Regions from separate parts of the Pseudomonas sp. SDO55104_S430 genome, predicted to be linked through region 3. Evidence: predicted binding sites of a transcription regulator. Region 3 holds the regulator's gene; each other region holds the start of a gene.
The links. The regulator sigma-54, encoded in region 3, starts transcription at its own class of promoters, with help from an activator protein. The targets are predictions, from matches to a motif close to ANTGGCATNNANNTTGCTNT.
Positions count from the first base shown of each region.

Region 1 (3,276 bases), on a different contig from region 3:
TCAGGCGATGGTCAAGAAAGTCGGTGCCGATGACTTCCTGGCCAAATTCCGTCCTGATGACCTGGCATCCCGGGTGGTCGACCGGATCAAAGCAGCAGACATCAGCTAGGGGCGTTCGGCCCCTGGCAGTCAACACGATTTAAGAGGCGGCAGCATTGTCTACGGGTAATTTGGATTTCGAACAGTTCCGGGTATTCCTGGAAAAAGCCTGTGGCATTTTGCTCGGTGAAAACAAGCAATATCTGGTCTCCAGCCGTCTCAACAAGCTGATGGAGCAGCAGGGTATCAAGTCTTTGGGCGAGTTGGTCCAGCGTATCCAGACCCAGCCGCGCAGTGGTTTGCGCGAGATGGTCGTGGACGCGATGACGACCAACGAAACCCTGTGGTTTCGCGACACCTACCCATTCGAAGTCTTGAAGAACAAGGTTCTGCCTGAATCGATCAAGGCCAGTCCCGGCCAGCGTCTGCGCATCTGGTCGGCGGCGTGCTCGTCGGGTCAGGAGCCGTACTCGCTGTCGATGTCCATCGACGAGTTCGAGCGCACGAACATCGGGCAGTTGAAGATGGGGGTGCAGATTGTTGCCACCGATCTGTCCAGCACCATGCTGAACAACTGCAAAACCGGCGAGTACGACAGCCTGGCCATCGGCCGTGGCCTGTCGCCCGAGCGCCTGCAGCGTTACTTCGATCCGAAAGGGCCGGGGCGCTGGGTGATCAAGGCGCCGATCAAGAGTCGGGTGGAGTTCCGCTCCTTCAATCTGCTGGACAGCTACGCCAGTCTCGGCAAGTTCGACATCGTGTTTTGCCGCAACGTCCTGATCTATTTCTCTGCCGAAGTGAAGAAGGACATTCTGTTGCGCATTCACAGCACGTTGAAGCCGGGCGGTTATCTGTTTCTCGGCGCCTCCGAGGCGTTGAACGGATTGCCGGACCATTACCAGATGGTTCAGTGCAGCCCGGGGATCATTTACCAGGCGAAGTGATGTCGGTGTTGTTTAAAAAAACGGGAGCCCTCAAAGGCTCCCGTTTTTTTATGCCCAAGGCGCGATAGCGGCAGAAAAGCGGCATCCGGCGGAAACCGGTTGCCGCTTTTCTGGCATTGCCGCGCTGCCACTGCCCGCAAAGCCCCGGTTTATGGGCGTGTTCTGATTTGGCATGACGCTTGCTAAGACCATCGTACGAAAAATCAGGTCACCCGAAGGTGAAGGTTTCCCGACATGAGCATCAGCTTCGATAAAGCGCTCGGTATTCACGAAAAGGCTCTGGGCTTCCGCGCCCAGCGCGCTGAAGTCCTGGCCAACAATATTGCCAACGCCGACACCCCGAACTACAAGGCGCGGGATCTGGAATTCTCGAAAGTGCTCGAGGCGCAGAACGATAAAGCCAAGAACGGCACGTTCGCCTTGAACATGACCAACAACCGGCATATCGAAGCCGAAGGCCTGGGCAATGGCGACGAGTCGCTGATGTACCGCACGCCGATGCAACCTTCGATTGACCAGAACACCGTGGACGCCCAACTGGAACAGTCGAACTACGCGGAAAACTCCGTCAACTTCCAGGCCAGCTTCACCCTGCTCAACAGTAAATTCAAAGGGCTGATCTCAGCCCTGCGCGGAGAGTAAGTCATGTCCCTGTCCAGTGTTTTCAACATTGCCGGTAGCGGCATGAGTGCCCAGACCACTCGACTGAACACCGTCGCATCGAACATCGCCAACGCCGAAACCGTCTCGTCGAGCATCGACCAGACCTACCGCGCGCGCCACCCGGTATTCGCCACCATGTTCCAGGGCGCCCAGAGCGGTGGCAGCGACTCGCTGTTCCAGAACCAGGATGCCGCCGGACAAGGCGTGCAGGTACTGGGCGTGGTCGAAGACCAGAGCAACCTTGAGGCGCGCTACGAGCCGAACCATCCGGCGGCCGACGCCAAGGGTTACGTCTATTACCCGAACGTCAACGTGGTGGAAGAAATGGCTGACATGATTTCCGCCAGCCGTTCGTTCCAGACCAACGCCGAAATGATGAATACCGCCAAAACCATGATGCAAAAAGTCCTGACCCTCGGTCAGTGATAAGGGGCGACTCAGATGAGTGTTACCGATACTACCAGTGGCCTGTCGCTCAACGACATCCTGGCCAACTCTTCGGTCAAGACGAAAAAGGATACTGACAGTCTGGCGTCCGCGGCCGGTAGCGCTACTGGCAAAAAGGCTCTCGGCAAGGATGCGTTCCTGCAGCTGTTGGTGACGCAACTGAAAAACCAGAACCCGCTGGAGCCGCAAGGTAACGGTGAGTTCGTGGCGCAGCTGGCGCAGTTCAGCAGCCTGGAAGGCATCACCTCGCTTAACGACACCGTGACCGGTATTGCCGGTGCCTTCGGTTCCTCCCAGGCGTTGCAGGCTTCGTCCCTGGTTGGGCGGTCGGTCATTGCGCCGGGCGACAAGGCCGTGGTCGACACCACAAAGGGCATGACCGGTTCGGTCGTGTTGCCGCAGTCGGTGGCTGAAACCACGGTGAAAATCACCGACAAGGATGGCAAAACCGTTCGCACCCTGAGCTTGAAGGATCAGCCGGCGGGTAATGCCAGCTTCACCTGGGATGGCAAGGACGAGGCGGGCAATGTGGCTCCGGCGGGTACCTATAACTTCGCCGCTTCGACCACCATCGATAATCAGAGCGTCGCGCTGATCACCAACCTGCCGGCCACTGTCACAAGCGTAACCCTCAGCCAGACTGGCGGCGAATTGATGCTCAATCTGGCCGGGCTGGGCAGTATCGCCCTGTCCAAAGTGCAAACCATTGGTATATAGAGCCGACTAACCCGGCATACAGGAGTGGAATATGTCTTTCAACATCGGCCTTAGCGGTCTCTATGCTGCCAACAAGCAACTGGACGTGACCGGCAACAACATCGCCAACGTGGCGACCGTCGGCTTCAAATCGTCCCGTGCGGAATTCGAAGATGTGTACTCGGCGACCAAGCTGGGTTCGGGTAGCAAAACAATCGGTAACGGTGTGCGTCTGGCCAACGTTTCCCAGCAGTTTACCCAGGGTGACATCAGCAGTGGTACCGGGAACGTGCTGGACATGGGCATCAACGGTTCCGGGTTCTTCGTGCTCAATCACAACGGCTCTCTGTCCTACACCCGTGCTGGTACGTTCAAAGTCGACAAGGAAGGATATGTCACCAACTCCGATGGTTCGGCCCGCCTGCAAGGCTATGGCGTGGATGCCAATGGCAAGATCGTCAACGGTATCTTGACCGACCTGCGGATC
Region 1 covers NZ_JBSVXG010000164.1:1,001-4,276, reverse strand. The annotation lists gene ACW9JE_RS22675 (chemotaxis protein CheV) at 1-109, shown strand, start outside; gene cheR (protein-glutamate O-methyltransferase CheR) at 156-983, shown strand; gene flgB (flagellar basal body rod protein FlgB) at 1,218-1,625, shown strand; gene flgC (flagellar basal body rod protein FlgC) at 1,629-2,072, shown strand; gene flgD (flagellar hook assembly protein FlgD) at 2,088-2,810, shown strand; gene flgE (flagellar hook protein FlgE) at 2,842-3,276, shown strand, end outside.
Region 1: flgB (flagellar basal body rod protein FlgB) is a predicted target of sigma-54. The motif match lies at 1,150-1,169, and genes of this name have one in related genera.

Region 2 (3,276 bases), on a different contig from region 3:
CTCGCCCGGGCGACCAGCGCGCCGTCGTAATCGAGGGTGCCGACATAAGACTCGTTGTTCTGGCCGACCCGAGGATGACCGAACTTTTTCGGCAGCCCCCAGACTTCCCGACCCAGCATGATGGCGGTGACGTTTTCCGCGACCATCAACGGGCGAAAGCTCACCGCTTCGTCACCCAGAAAGCAGGAAATGCTCTGGGCAAACTCGTAGTAGTCGCCGATCCCCGGGGCAACCATGGACAGAAAGGAGAGGCTGACAATCGGGTCCTTGACCACCAGCGGCTCGGGCACCAGCGCTCGGGCCAGCTCCATGTCGGTCCGATAACTGATGGTGAGCGAGGGGCGGTCCAGAAACGCACTGGGGGGTCGGGCATAGGCCGGAGCGTGGAGCGGCATGGCAAAGGCTTTTTCGCGCACACTCTCCGGGGTCAGTGCGTGGCCGGCAATCGAGTCAGGCAGGAACAGGCCGCCGGTGGCGCTCGCCTGTGCGTTCCCCGATTGTGTGAAAAGGGGCGTCGCGGCGGCTGTCAGGCCAACGCCGGCGGTGACCAGCACATCTCTGCGCGACAGGTTGATAGGAAGGTTCATGTTGGGGTCTCCGGATTGTGGCAGGTTCTGTTGCAGCGGCCATCGGCTGATGAAGGACCGGGAATACCGGAGGGAGCAATGGGTATGCCAGAAGCTAATGGTGCACTCATTCAATAATTAAATTGAATTAAATCAGTTGGTTATGCGTTTTCGCCGAATGCTGAGCGCTGTCGAAGGAAAGCATTTCTTTCAGACTTGAAAGCACGGTTTCAGAGTTGAAGGTCATGGGCAGCAGGCCTTCCATGCACTTTTATAAAGCGCGGGGATGGAAAGGGTGCACCAGTCGGTAGCGGCTCAAGCCATTCTTCGCCGACTTCCATGAGCTGCCTTGTCGGCGCCGGATGTTGCAACGATTCCGGCTGAAACACCTCTGGATCAAGGGTTTCAACGGCAGTCCAGCTTTCTGGCCTGACCTTGTCCTGCACGGATCAACGCATTTCTGCGCGGGCTGGCACAAACCCTGCTACAACCCCCTCAAGCCCCTCGAACAATGTTGGGCAGCCCTCTCGGTCAACGACGATCGATCAACCGCACAGGTCGTGGGCAATATCGGTGGATCAGGCATGGCCGTCTGGTTTCGACACCGCATAAAAACAGGCAAAGACGCCTGGAACCGCAAGGTTTCAGGCGTTTTTTTTTGCTTTTTGAACCGTGATTGGCAGGGTCGTTTATGAATTGCAATGTAGCCACGTTGAACAAGTTGCAAACGCTGGTCGTGATCGGCAATGGCATGGTCGGACATCATTGTGTCGAGCAACTGATCGAGCGCGGAGCTCTGGAGCGCTTCCATCTGCATGTTTTCAGCGAAGAGCCGATGCGTGCCTACGACCGTGTGCACCTGTCGGAATACTTCACAGGTCGCGACGCCGAATCGCTGGCGCTGAGCGAGGCGTCCTTGTATGAGACGCCGGGCGTCACCCTGCATCTGGGTGTGCCGGTACTGGAAATCGATCGCGAACAGCGTCAGGTGGTGACCGCCCAAGGTCGCGTGGCTTACGACAAGCTGGTGCTGGCCACCGGTTCCTATCCGTTCGTGCCTCCGATCGAAGGCGCTGAAGGCGAGTCGCGCCTGGTCTATCGCACGCTGGAAGATCTGGATGCCATCCGTGCCGCGGCGGCCAATGCCCGGCGCGGTGTGGTGGTGGGCGGCGGCCTGCTTGGTCTGGAAGCGGCCAACGCGCTGAAGAGTCTTGGCCTGGAAGCCCATGTGGTGGAGTTCGCCCCACGCCTGATGCCAGTGCAACTGGATGACCTCGGTGGCCTAGCCCTCAAGGCGCAAATCGAAAGGCTCGGCGTCGGTGTGCACCTGTCCCGCGCTACGCAGTCGATCAGCGCGGGGGAGCAGTATCGCTACCGGATGAATTTCGCCAACGACGAATTTCTCGAAACCGACCTGGTGGTGTTCTCCGCCGGTATCCGTGCCCAGGACGCATTGGCCCGCCAATGCGCGCTGGAGATCGGTCCGCGCGGCGGGGTGGTGGTCGATGACACTTGCGTGACCGGCGACCCGAACATCTACGCCATCGGCGAGTGCGCATCGTGGAACGGCAGCGTGTTCGGCCTGGTCGCCCCCGGCTACCAGATGGCGCGCAGTGTCGCTGCGCGCCTGTGCGACGACGACGCCGAACCGTTCCGTGGCGCGGACATGTCGACCAAGCTCAAGCTGCTCGGCGTCGACGTCGGTTCCATCGGCGACGCTCACGCCGCGACACCTGGCGCGCGCAGCTATCAGTTCATCGACGAAACCTCGGCCAGCTATCGCCGCCTGGTGGTGGACGCCAGCGGCAAGCACGTGCTGGGCGCGGTGCTGATCGGCGACAACAGCTACTACGACACCCTGCTGCAATACATGCAGAACGCGATTGCCTTGCCGGCGGAACCGGCGGGCCTGATCCTGCCGTCGTCCGAAGGCGCGCCGACCCTCGGCCCCGGCGCCTTGCCGGAATCGGCCACCGTCTGCTCGTGCCACAACGTGACCAAGGGCGCGATCTGCTCAGCCATCGACGGCGGCTGCAGCGACCTGGGCGAACTCAAATCGCAGACCAAGGCCTGCACCGGCTGCGGTGGTTGCGCCGGGCTGCTCAAGCAAGTCTTCGAGCACGAACTGATTGCCCGTGGCGTCAGTGTCGACAAGAGCCTGTGCGAGCACTTCGCCTACACCCGTCAGGAGTTGTACGCGCTGGTGCGGGTGGAAGGGGTGATCTCCTTCGACGAACTGCTGGCCAAGCACGGTCGCGGCCACACCGGTTGCGACATCTGCAAACCCGCCGTGGGCAACATTCTCGCCTCGTGCTGGAACCAGCCGATCATGGACCCGTCGCTGGTGCCGTTGCAGGACACCAACGACACCTTCATGGCCAACATGCAGAAGAACGGCACGTACTCGGTGGTGCCGCGTATTCCCGGCGGCGAGATCACCGCGGACAAGCTGATCGCCATCGGCGTCGTGGCTAAGAAATACGACCTCTACACCAAGATCACCGGCGGCCAGCGCATCGACCTGTTCGGCGCGCAGTTGCATCAGTTGCCGGACATCTGGGGCGAGTTGATCGAAGCCGGTTTCGAGACCGGCCACGCCTACGGCAAGTCGACCCGCACAGTGAAATCCTGCGTCGGCAGCACCTGGTGCCGCTACGGCGTGCAGGACAGCGTGCAGATGGCGTTGACTCTCGAGGATCGTTACAAGGGC
Region 2 covers NZ_JBSVXG010000069.1:1,150-4,425, reverse strand. The annotation lists gene ACW9JE_RS14470 (acetoacetate decarboxylase) at 1-587, opposite strand, end outside; gene nirB (nitrite reductase large subunit NirB) at 1,258-3,276, shown strand, end outside.
Region 2: nirB (nitrite reductase large subunit NirB) is a predicted target of sigma-54. The motif match lies at 1,035-1,054, and genes of this name have one in related genera.

Region 3 (3,276 bases):
AGGAATTCCACATCAGCCACATTCGCGACAACCTGGGCATGAGCCTGTCCGGTGGTGAACGTCGCCGCGTGGAAATCGCCCGTGCGCTGGCCACCAACCCCAAGTTCATCCTGCTCGACGAACCCTTCGCCGGCGTGGACCCGATCTCGGTCGGCGACATCAAACAGATCATTCACCACCTCAAGGCCAAGGGCATTGGCGTGCTGATCACCGACCACAACGTCCGCGAGACGCTGGACATCTGCGAAACCGCCTATATCGTCAATGATGGGCAGTTGATTGCAGAAGGCGACTCCGAGACGATCCTGGCCAATGACCTGGTCAAGGAAGTGTATCTGGGCCACGAGTTCCGCCTATAAGCACCTTGGTGCGAGGCTGGTCGACCGAGCGCTTGTCTCGATAAAAAATCAACACTTTTTTATTGTTACAGCGCTCTAGGCAAACACTGCAATATCAGGCATATAATTTGCTTATGTTTGGCGCTTCGGCGCCCTGTAGTGGATGGCGCATGTGCGCCGGAATAAGGTGTTAAGCCCCTGCCATGAAACCATCGCTAGTCTTGAGAATGGGCCAGCAGCTGACGATGACACCGCAGCTGCAACAGGCCATCCGCCTGCTCCAATTGTCGACCCTGGACCTGCAACAGGAAATCCAGGAGGCCCTGGAGTCCAATCCGATGCTCGAACGCCAGGAAGAAGGCGACGACTTCGACAACTCCGATCCGATGGCCGACAACGTCGAACAGAAGCCAAACACGGAAATCCAGGAACCCTCCTACCAGGAAAGCGCACCAACCGTCGACAACCTCGAGGAAGGTGACTGGAACGAACGCATTCCCAACGAACTGCCCGTCGACACCGCCTGGGAAGATGTCTACCAGACCAGCGCCAGCAGCCTGCCCAGCAACGATGACGACGAATGGGACTTCACCACCCGCACGTCGGCCGGTGAAAGCCTGCAAAGCCATCTGCTGTGGCAATTGAACCTGGCGCCGATGTCCGACACCGACCGCCTGATCGCCGTGACCCTGATCGATTGCATCAACAATCAGGGCTACCTCGACGAAACCCTCGAAGAAATCCACGAAGCCTTCGATCCGGAACTCGACATCGAGCTGGACGAGATCGAAGCCGTCCTGCACCGCATCCAGCAATTCGAACCCGCCGGCATCGGCGCCCGCAACCTGGGCGAGTGTCTGCTGCTGCAATTGCGCCAGCTGCCCGCCAAGACCCCTTGGCTGACCGAAGCCAAGCGCCTGGTCACCGACTTCATCGACCTGCTCGGCAGCCGCGATTACAGCCAGCTGATGCGCCGCATGAAGCTCAAGGAAGACGAGCTGCGCCAGGTGATCGAACTGGTCCAGAGCCTCAACCCGCGTCCGGGCTCGCAGATCGAGTCCACCGAAGCCGAATACGTGGTGCCCGACGTGATCGTGCGCAAGGACAACGAGCGCTGGCTGGTGGAACTCAACCAGGAGTCGGTGCCTCGGCTGCGGGTCAACGCCCAGTACGCCGGTTTCGTGCGCCGCGCCGACACCAGCGCCGATAACACCTTCATGCGCAATCAGTTGCAGGAAGCCCGCTGGTTCATCAAGAGCCTGCAGAGCCGCAACGAAACCCTGATGAAAGTGGCCACCCAGATCGTCGAGCATCAGCGCGGCTTCCTGGAGTACGGCGACGAGGCCATGAAGCCGCTGGTCCTGCACGACATCGCCGAAGCGGTGGGCATGCACGAGTCGACGATTTCCCGGGTGACCACCCAGAAATTCATGCATACCCCTCGGGGCATCTACGAGCTGAAATACTTTTTCTCCAGCCACGTCAGCACCTCTGAAGGCGGAGAATGCTCGTCCACGGCGATCCGCGCGATCATCAAAAAACTGGTTGCCGCTGAAAATCAGAAAAAGCCGTTGAGTGACAGCAAGATCGCTGGTTTACTGGAGGCACAAGGCATTCAGGTGGCTCGCCGCACCGTCGCCAAGTACCGCGAATCCCTCGGGATCGCGCCTTCGAGCGAACGCAAGCGGTTGATGTAGGGCCACGCCACAGCGTTCCAGTGGCAGGTAATTTGTGCCTGCCGCTTTATGCACTGGCAACGAAGGAGAAGCTGTATGCAAGTCAACATCAGTGGACACCAACTGGAAGTGACCGAACCTCTTCGCACCTACATCGGCGAAAAACTCGATCGATTGGAGCGACATTTCGACAAGATCACCAACGTGCAGGTCACGATGACGGTCGAAAAACTGAAGCAGAAAATCGAAGCCACCCTGCATATTCCCGGCAGTGAAGTGGTCGCCAACGCGGAACATACCGACATGTACGCAGCGATCGACGCACTGACCGACAAGCTGGACAAACAACTCAAAAAGCATAAGGAAAAGACCCAGAGCCTCCTCCAGGGCGCTACCGGTCGTTAACACTCCCTACCCATGATCCGACTTGAAAATATCCTGACCCCCGGCCGTTCCCTGGTGAACGTGCCGGGAGGCAGTAAAAAGAAAGCCCTCGAACAAATTGCCAACCTTATCCACCGCAGTTTTCCGGATCTGGAGATGCAAGTTGTCTTCGAGGCATTGATTGCCCGTGAAAAACTCGGCTCTACGGGTTTTGGCAACGGCATCGCCATTCCTCATTGCCGCCTCAAGGGTTGCACCTCGCCCATCAGCGCGCTGATGCACCTGGATGCCCCTATCGATTTCGATGCGATCGATGGCGCCCCGGTCGACCTGCTGTTTGTCCTGCTGGTCCCGGAAGCCGCCACCGACGCCCATCTGGAGCTGTTGCGCCAGATCGCCAGCATGCTCGACCGCAAGGATGTGCGCGAAAAACTGCGCAGCGCCCCGAGCAATGAAGCCTTGTATCAGGTTGTCCTGGACGAGCAAAACAGGCCGTAACCATGCGCTTGATCATCGTCAGCGGCCGCTCCGGCTCAGGTAAAAGTACCGCCCTCGATGTACTCGAGGACAACGGCTACTACTGCATCGACAACCTGCCCGCCGGATTGCTGCCTGAACTGGCCGAACGCGCGCTGATCCATACCGAACTGCTACAACCGCTGGTGGCGGTGTCCATCGACGCCCGCAACCTGCCTAGCCATTTGTCACGGTTCCCGGAGTTGTTGGAAGAAGTCCGCAGCCGGCATATCCAGTGCGATGTCCTGTACCTGGATGCCGACGACGAGACCCTGCTCAAGCGCTTTTCTGAAACTCGTCGCCGCCACCCGCTGAGCAATGCCAACCGCTCGCTCGCTGAAGCGATCACCGACGAAAAGATC
Region 3 covers NZ_JBSVXG010000032.1:21,696-24,971, reverse strand. The annotation lists gene lptB (LPS export ABC transporter ATP-binding protein) at 1-359, shown strand, start outside; gene ACW9JE_RS08755 (RNA polymerase factor sigma-54) at 542-2,035, shown strand; gene hpf (ribosome hibernation-promoting factor, HPF/YfiA family) at 2,111-2,419, shown strand; gene ptsN (PTS IIA-like nitrogen regulatory protein PtsN) at 2,432-2,896, shown strand; gene rapZ (RNase adapter RapZ) at 2,899-3,276, shown strand, end outside.